Regions from separate parts of the Streptomyces sp. NPDC014882 genome, predicted to be linked through region 1. Evidence: riboswitches for the same ligand, from Rfam matches in the RefSeq annotation. Region 1 holds a riboswitch; the other holds the start of a gene.
What was found. Region 1 has a riboswitch for cyclic di-AMP ahead of ACF09K_RS28290 (transglycosylase SLT domain-containing protein). Riboswitches for the same ligand answer to the same signal wherever they lie in the genome.

Region 2: linked by a shared signal. The riboswitch ahead of ACF09K_RS15605 (transglycosylase family protein) and the one ahead of ACF09K_RS28290 (transglycosylase SLT domain-containing protein) in region 1 are both predicted to bind cyclic di-AMP.

Annotation. Positions count from the first base shown of each region.
Region 1 covers NZ_JBIBWL010000015.1:80,835-85,306, reverse strand. The annotation lists gene ACF09K_RS28300 (GNAT family N-acetyltransferase) at 1-599, opposite strand, end outside; gene ACF09K_RS28295 (HAD family hydrolase) at 958-1,785, shown strand; gene ACF09K_RS28290 (transglycosylase SLT domain-containing protein) at 1,861-2,343, opposite strand; cyclic di-AMP (ydaO/yuaA leader) riboswitch at 2,349-2,529, opposite strand; gene ACF09K_RS28285 (polyprenyl synthetase family protein) at 3,341-4,351, shown strand.
Region 2 covers NZ_JBIBWL010000005.1:431,536-436,007, reverse strand. The annotation lists gene eno (phosphopyruvate hydratase) at 1-928, opposite strand, end outside; gene ACF09K_RS15605 (transglycosylase family protein) at 1,259-1,981, opposite strand; cyclic di-AMP (ydaO/yuaA leader) riboswitch at 1,985-2,167, opposite strand; gene ACF09K_RS15600 (transglycosylase family protein) at 2,372-3,412, opposite strand; gene ACF09K_RS15595 (cytochrome P450) at 3,595-4,472, opposite strand, start outside.

The sequences.
Region 1 (4,472 bases):
TCCCGGCGGCCGGTCCTGCGGTACTGCGCGGACTTCCACGCCATCAGCGTGCGCAGCGCCGCCGGATCCCGCTCGTCGAACACGAACCGCAGGTCACCGACCTGGCGGCCGAGGCGGCGCTCCTTGGCGAGCGTCGTCTTGAGGAACTTCGGCGACTGCGCGCGCAGGACGGACTCGTAGGTGTCGTACCCCTTCTCCACGTCGATGACGTAGGAGGTGTACTCGGCCGCCGCGTGCGGGACGAACAGCTCCTGCTCCGCCTCCAGGTTGTCGAAGGCGAAGCTCGACAGGGAGCAGGCCCGCAGGAGTTCGTCCGCGCTCAGCCGGGGAACCGGGCCGAGGACGGCTCCCTGGGAGTCCGAGACGCCGTGGGCGAGGGCCTGGCCCCGGCCGAACCGGCCCCGCTCGTGGGGCAGGAAGCCGACCGGCTCGCGCCCCTCGTACACCACCGCCACGCGCGTGCGGGGCCGTACGCGGCCCACGGCCTCGGTGAACTCCGGTTCCATGAACGGGTTGCGCGCGGCCGCCGACGCCGCTCGCAGCGCGCGCCACCGCTCCCGTTCCCCCTCGCCGAGATCCTCCGGACTCAGCACACGAATGCGTCCGCCGCTCAACCTGACCCCCCGATCAAGTCCCCCCTGGACTGTCTGGACGGTACCGCTCCAGGTGCCCGGGACGGTAGGTAGCGGACCATGTTGTTGCCAACCGGTGCATAGGCCTTCAACATCCCGGTACCGGCGCGTTGCGGTGGAAAGCCGTCTCCCGCGTGAACGGTGCCGAACGGGACGGAGCCGCACCGGAACGGTACGGACCGGCACCGGAGGACGACGGACCGGGAAGGGTCCGGACCAGGAGGGACCGGTGCCGGAGCAGGCGGGACAGGGGGCCCGGGCGGGAAGGGAGCGGGCGTCGAACTGAAGGTGAGTCGCAGCCCGTTGCGGTCCGTATTCTCTGATCATGGCCGCACCCACCGCACCCGCCGCGCGCTGCGCGTACTCCCTCGTCGCCACCGACCTGGACGGAACGCTGCTGCGCGGCGACGACACCTTCTCCGACCGGTCGCTCGACGCGCTCGCGAGGGTGGCGGCCGCAGGCGCCCGCCACCTGGTGGTGACCGGCCGGCCGGCCCCCCGCGTACGGCCGCTGCTGGATGCCCTGCGCGGACAGCAGGGGCTCGCGGTGTGCGGGCAGGGCGCGCAGCTCTACGACGCCGGAACGGGCCGTCTGCTGTGGTCGGTCACCCTGGACCGGGAGCTGGCCGAGACGGCACTCGGCAAGATCGAGGCCGAGGTGGGCGAGGTGTACGCGGCGGTCGACCAGGACGGCGTCGACGGGCTCACGCTCATCGAACCGGGCTACCTGATGCCGCACCCGACGCTGCCGGCCCTGCGCGTCGGAGCGCGCGACGACCTGTGGCGCGCTCCGATCAGCAAGGTCCTGCTGCGCCACCCCGCCCTGTCCGACGACGAGTTGGCGGCGACGGCCCGTTCGGTGGTCGGCTCGCTGGCCACCGTCACGATGTCCGGGCCGGGCACGGTGGAGCTCCAGCCGTGCGGCGTCACCAAGGCGACCGGACTGGCCCTGGCGGCCGAGCGCCTCGGGCTGCGGCCGCAGGACACGATCGCCTTCGGCGACATGCCCAACGACCTCCCGATGTTCGACTGGGCGGCGCACGGCGTGGCGATGGCCAACGCCCATCCGGAACTCAAGGCGGTGGCGGACGAGGTGACGACGTCGAACGAGGACGACGGCGTGGCCGTCGTCCTCGAGAGACTGTTTCCCTAGTCCGGCGGGGCCCCGTCACCGGGGCCCGTCCTCCCCCGTGTCCCCCGGTGGACCGGCGGGGACACGGGGCGGCCGTCAGTAGGCGCCGAAGACGTTGTCGATCGAGCCGTACCGGTGGGCCGCGTAGTTGCAGGCGGCGGTGATGTTGGCGACCGGGTCGTACGGGTCGAAGGCGGTGCCGGCGACGTGGTACGCGGCGAAGGTCGGGTCGATGACCTGGAGCAGGCCCTTGGACGGGATGCCGGCGGCCGCGTTGGAGTCCCACAGGTTGATGGCGTTCGGGTTGCCGGACGACTCGCGCATGACGTTGCGGTAGATGCCGTCGTAGGTACCCGGAATGCCCTTTTCGGCCATGATCGCGAGGGACTCGCGGATCCAGCCGTCGAGGTTGTTGGTGTACCCGGCCGTCGTGGTGGCGGCCGCGGTGGCCGACGTCGTGGTGGCGGCGGAGGCGCTGGTCGAGCCGATGAGCGGGAGGGCCAGCACGGCGGCACCGGTGGCGGCGACGGCGAGGGTGCGGGCGAGGCGGGTGCGGCGGTGCTGAACGGCAGCAGGCATGACGAAAGGTTCCTCTCCGGCGCCTGCGAGGTGAGCTGTCGGGTTCGGACTGGAAAGTGCCCGGCCGGCCGCCGCGGGGACGCGGTGACACGACTTCACCCCGAGCCGGTCCGGTACGTGCGTGACGTACGGCCCGGCGACTTACCTGGGTCCCCCGCTCCTGCCGTGCGTGAGTGTCGGTCGATGGGTGCCGGGCGGCGGCAGGATTAGGCGTCTGCCCGACAGGCCGGGAACGTATGCGAGAGCACATGTCCGGAACAAGTGGCGGATTCACAGATCACCCCTATTGACCTTGATCAGGGGTGTATGCCTGCTTGATCCTTTGCATTCGCCAAGCGTCAACTCGCCGACGAGCAAAGCGGGATGGGAATTTCCGGAAGAGGGTGGCCATGTGCGCGCGCAGTGAGCCAACTCACCAGCGTCCACAAGAAGGGTGAAACGGACATTGAGCGTCAAGTCCCTTTCAAAGGGGCGTGCGTGGCTGTGCGGGGAGGGGTGCCTCCGGCGAGCCCGGTGGAACACCGTCTCGCCGCCCTTCCGGAGGCGCCGGCGCGGGCTCGTCCGTCGGTGGGGCCGGGAGGGTGACGCGCGAGTCCGGAGAGCGACAGGGGTGAGGGGGCGGGGGGCGGGGGGTGGGGGGCCCGGAGGGCGACGGGAGGGGCCGGGCGGGCGGCGGCTGCGGCCGGGCGGGGCCGCCGGTCCGTTTCGCGGGCCGTGCCGACCGGCCGACCGTGCCGCCCGCCCTGCCGGCCGGCCGTGCCGCCCGACGGCCCCGCCGGCCGACCGTTCGTGCCGGCCGTTCGGCGACACGCCGGGCATGATCCGGTACCGCCCCGCCGCGCGGGGGACGCCTCCCGGGCGAGCGAAGTTCGAGACGGGGGGACGTGGGGCCTGTCGGTGATCGAAACGTGACCGGATACGCTGACTTGAGTGAGGGCAACGACCTATCGACAAACCGCGTAATCGCCAGAAGACACCAGCAGACAGGAGACCCCTCGTGACCGTCGTCGGGCCGTTCGGGCTGAGCGTGCGGGACCAGGCTCTGGAAGCCGATGTCCAGGCCGGATTGGCGGCTGTCGAGGAAGGCTTGCTCGAGGCCACCAAGAGCGAGGTCCCGTTCATCACGGAAGCCGCGCAGCACCTGGTCAGGGCGGGTGGGAAGCGGTTCCGGCCGCTGCTCGTGATGCTCGCCGCGCAGTTCGGCGACCCGTACGCGCCCGGCATCGTGCCCTCCGCCGTGGTGGTGGAGCTGACCCACCTGGCCACGCTGTACCACGACGACGTGATGGACGAGGCCGACGTGCGGCGCGGGGTCCCCAGCGCGAACACCCGCTGGGGGAACTCGGTCGCCGTCCTCACCGGCGACTTCCTGTTCGCCCGTGCCTCGCACATCCTCGCCGACCTCGGGCCCGAGGCGGTGCGGGTGCAGGCGGAGGCCTTCGAGCGGCTCGTCACCGGACAGATCCTGGAGACGGCCGGGCCGGCCGACGACCGGGACCCCGTCGACCACTACCTCGACGTGCTCGGCGGCAAGACCGGGTCGCTGGTCGCGGTGGCGTGCCGGTTCGGCGCGATGATGTCGGGCGCCGACGAGACGGTTGTGCACGTGCTCACCCAGTACGGCGAGCGGCTGGGCGTCGCCTTCCAGCTCGCCGACGACGTGCTCGACATCGCGTCGGACTCGCACGAGTCGGGGAAGACGCCGGGGACGGACCTGCGCGAGGGCATCCCCACGCTGCCGGTGCTGCGGCTGCGCGAGCGGGCCGCCCGGCTGGCCCTGCCCGAGGACATCGCGCTGTGCGAGCTGCTCGACTCCGACCTGAGCGACGACGCCCGGCTCGCCGAGGCGCTGACCGCGCTGCGCGGCCACCCCGCGCTGGAGCAGGCCCGACGGGACACCGTGCGGTACGCCGAGGAGGCCCGGGCGGCGCTGGTGCCGTTGCGGGAGTGCGACGCGAAGGTGGCCCTGATGGAGCTGTGCGACGCGGTGGTCCACCGGGCGGGATGACCCACGGGGCCCACCGGGCGGGATGACCCGCGGTGGCCCACTGGGCGGGATGACCCGTACGGGGCCGGGCCTGCCCGCCTCGCCGGGCCCTCCGCCCCTTACGGCCCTCCGCCCGTGCGAC
Region 2 (4,472 bases), on a different contig from region 1:
CGATCTGGACCTTGTCGCCCAGCTTGTCGGTGATGACCTTCCAGCCGGCCCAGTCGTCCTCGTACAGCGGGTCCTCGATGGAGACCAGCGGGTACGCGGAGACCAGCTCCTCGTAGTACTCGGTCATCTCGGCGGCCGAGCGGGACTTGCCCTCGAACTCGTAGGCGCCGTCCTTGTAGAACTCGGACGCGGCGACGTCGAGCGCGAGCGCGATCTGCTCGCCGGGGACGTAACCGGCCTGCTTGATGGCCTCGATGATGAGGTCGAGCGCGGCGCGGTTGGACTCCAGGTTCGGGGCGAAGCCGCCCTCGTCGCCCAGGCCGGTGGACAGGCCCTTGGTCTTCAGCACCTTCTTGAGGGTGTGGTAGACCTCGGCGCCCCAGCGCAGGGCCTCGGAGAAGGACTCCGCGCCGATGGGGGCGATCATGAACTCCTGGATGTCCACGTTGGAGTCGGCGTGCGAGCCGCCGTTCAGGATGTTCATCATCGGAACGGGCAGCAGGTGCGCGTTCGGGCCGCCCAGGTAGCGGAAGAGCGGGAGGTCGCTGGCCTCGGAGGCGGCGTGGGCGACGGCGAGGGAGACGCCGAGGATGGCGTTGGCGCCGAGGGAGCCCTTGTTGTCGGTGGCGTCCAGGTCGAACATGGCCTGGTCGATCAGGCGCTGCTCGGTGGCGTCGTAGCCGACCAGCTCGGGGCCGATCTGCTCGATGACGGCGAGGACGGCCTTCTCGACACCCTTGCCCTGGTAGCGGTTCGGGTCACCGTCGCGGAGCTCGATGGCCTCGAAGGCGCCGGTGGAGGCGCCGGAGGGGACGGCGGCACGACCCGTGCTGCCGTCGTCGAGGCCGACCTCGACCTCGACCGTGGGGTTGCCTCGGGAGTCCAGGATTTCCCGGGCTACGACGACGTCGATGGACGGCACGAGCATCTCCTTCTTGGGATGTGACGCTGGTTGTGCGGGGCGCGGGCGGGCCGTGTGGAGGCCTTGCCGAGCCTTGCGACTAGAGCCTAACCGCCCCGGGGCGCCGGTCGGCCGACCGACCGTCCCGTGGACAGGGAGACGGTACCCATTGTTTCAGCCCGGAACAAAGGGGAGGGCCAACAGAAGGCGGCGAACGGGAAAAGAAAACCCCGCCCGGGTGCGTACGGGGGAACACGCACCGGGGCGGGGGGACCGTGGGGACGGGGCTCCCTCACGAGGCCTTCGGCGTGACGGCCCGGGCCGTGCGGGAGCCGTGGCCCGGCGGGGAGCCGGGTGTCACTTCAGGTGCAGCTGCTGACCCGGGTAGATGAGGTCGGCGTCCTGGACGATGTCCCCGTTGAGCTCGAACAGCTCGGCCCAGCCGCCCTTGACGCCCCGCGCCTCGGCTATGGAGCTGAGGGTGTCGCCGGTGACGACCTTGTACTCGCCGTCGCCCTTCTTGACCTTCTTGCCGGTCGGGGTGGTGACGGTCTTCTGGGACTTGGCGGCCGGGCGCTCGGCGGAGCGGGAGGCGCTCTGCTTCTCGGTGGAGCGGGTGGTGGTCTCCGAGGAGCCGCCGGTGGACGAGCCGTTGGAGGACGAGCCGTCGGAGGAGCTGCCGGTGGAGGCCGAGCCGCCGTTGTACGCGGCGCCGGACAGGCCCACGCCGCAGACCGGCCAGGCACCCTTGCCCTGGCCCGCGAGGACCTTCTCGGCGATCTGGATCTGCTGGGACTTCGAGGCCTTGTCGGCGGTGGCCGCGTACTGCGTGCCGCCGTACGCGGCCCAGGTGGAGGCGGAGAACTGCAGGCCGCCGTAGTAGCCGTTGCCGGTGTTGATGGACCAGTTGCCGCCGGACTCGCACTGGGCGACCGCGTCCCACTCGGAGGCGGAGGCGGCGGAGGCGTTGCCGGCCGCCATCAGCGGGGCGGCGATGGCGACACCGGTGACGCCGGCGAGCGCGGCGGCGCGGGTGGCCCTGGACGGACGGCGGTGCTTGCCCTTGACGGAAAACAGCATGGTGGATCCCCTCACCGACGCCTGCGAGGTGAGCTGTCGGGTTCGGGCCGTGTGAGTTGCCCGGCCACTCCCGCCCGGGAGCACTGCTCCCCGGAAGGCGTGGCTTCACCCCGAGCCGTTCCGGTCGACCGACCGGTGCGGCACTTACCTTGGGTCCCCCGCTCCTGCCTACGGCGCTTGACGCGACGACTGTTCCCGGGCTGCCACTGGCAGGATTCGGCGTTGCGACAGCCGGGGCTCGGGTTGCCGAGCGATCACGACCGTAGACATGCCCCCGGCGGAATTTCAAAGACGATCACGACTTCTGAGACTCATCCCACACTTTCACCAAACCGGACATTCGGCGCGAAGCGTGACGTGAACTCCCGCTGTTTTTCCCGTTTTTCCGCCCTATTCGACCGCTGTGTCGAGCGTCTGACCGGGAGTGATGTCGTTCGGGTCGGCACCGATGGCGGCCTTGTTCTCGGCGTAGAGCGCGCGCCATCCGCCGTCGAGCTCAAGGGAGTCGGCGATCGAGACGAGGGAGTCGCCGTCGCGCACGACGTAGGTGCCCACCGCGCCGCCGGAGACGCTCGCGGCGTGCCGGCCCGAGGAGGCGGTGGTCGTGCCGTCCGGCACGACCTCCTCGGCGGAGGTGCCGCGGTGGCGGCCGGAGACGAGGGAGCCGGTGTCGACGAGGCTCCAAGAGCCCGCCTCCTGGACCGACTTGTCCGAGTCGTCCGTTTCGGGGGTGGCTGCGGGCGAGCCGCCGTCCGTCTGCGCGGCACCCGCGTCCGCACCCGCCGGCGCGTCGGACTCCGGGGAGTCGTCCGGCTTGCCGGAGGAGGGGGAGGAAGAGGAGGAGGCGGGCGAGGAGGTCTCGTCCGGGACGTCCGGGGAGGATCCGGTCGACGGGGAGGCCGACGCGTCCTTGCCGTCCGGGGACCCCGAGGAGTCCGAGGAGCCCGGGGACTTCGAGGAGCCGGACGCCCCCTTGGACAGGTCGGACAAGCCGGACGACGCGGAGGAACCGGACGAGTCGCCCGCCACTCCGGTGTCCAGGTCGCCCCCGCCGTTCTCCTTGGTGAGTCCGGACGTCAGCCCGCAGGTGCCCCAGGCGCCGACGCCCTGGTCGTCGAGGACCTTCTGCGCGACGGATATCTGCTGGTTGCGGCTGGCCAGGTCGGGGCGCTCGGCGAAGTCGAGCCCGCCGTACGCCTCCCAGTCCTTCTGACTCAGCGACAGACCGCCGTACTGTCCGGTGCCCTGGTCGGCGCTCCAGGAGCCGCCGCTCTCGCACTCCGCCACCGCGTCCCACACCGTGCCGTCGGCCGCGCTCGCGCCGGTGGCGCCGAGCAGCGGGATGGCGATCGCGGAGCCGGTCACGCCGGCCGCGACGAGGAGGGCCGGGGCCTGGCGGGGGCGCCGGTGTCGACCGTTGCCGGAGAGCATGCGAGGACCTTTCTCGAGACAGCAGTGCTTGCGCGGGCCCGTGGAACGGGGGCGCCGTGCTGACAGGTGAACGTATCGGCAGACGATCACTTGTCACAAGTTAATGCCGCGTAGATCACGTGAAGATCACAGAGGTGAGGAACCGTCACTTCTGCTTCGCCGTCCGGGCACATAACGGATGGTCAGCGGACGGCTGCGGGGGGTGCGCCGGAACCGGCGGGGCCGAACCGCACGGGCAGGGTGCGCAGTCCGCGCATGATGAGGCCGCCGCGCCACCTCAGGTCGGCCGGATCGGCGTCCAGCCGCAGATCGGGCAGCCGGGTCAGGAGGGTGGCCAGCGCGGTCTGCCCCTCCAGGCGGGCGAGGGGGGCGCCCAGGCAGTAGTGGATGCCGTGGCCGTAGCCCAGGTGCTGGTTGTCGCGGCGGGACAGGTCGAGGACGTCCGGGTCGGCGAACCGCTCCGGGTCCCGGTCGGCGGCCGCCAGTACGACGAGGACGGCGTCGCCGGGGGCGATGTCCTGCCCGCCGACGGTCAGGGGCTCGGTGGCGAACCGCCAGGTGGCGAGCTCCACCGGGCCGTCGTAGCGCAGGAGTTCCTCCACGCCGGTCGCCAGGAGGCCGCTCTCGCCCGCGGCCAGGGAGTCCTGGAGGCGGGCGCGCTGTCCGGGGTGGGTCAGCAGGGCGTAGGTGCCGTTGCCGATCAGGTTCACGGTCGTCTCGAACCCGGCGAACAGCAGGATGAAGGCCATGGCGGCGGCCTCGTTCTCGGTGAGGTGCTCGCCGTGGTCGGAGGCGCGGATCAGACCCGAGATGAGGTCCTCGCCGGGGGCCGGGTCCGCGGGAAGCTCCAGGCGCTTGCGGTGGATGAGGTCCAGGAGGTAGCCGCGCATCTTCTTCACCGACCGGGCCACACCGCCGCGCGGGCCCCCGCCGTGCCGGATCATCATGCCCGCCCAGTCCCGGAAGTCGTCCTGGTCCTCGCGGGGGACGCCGAGCAGGTCGCAGATGGCGTGGATGGGGAGCGGGAACGCGAAGTCGTGGATGAGGTCGGCGGTGCCGC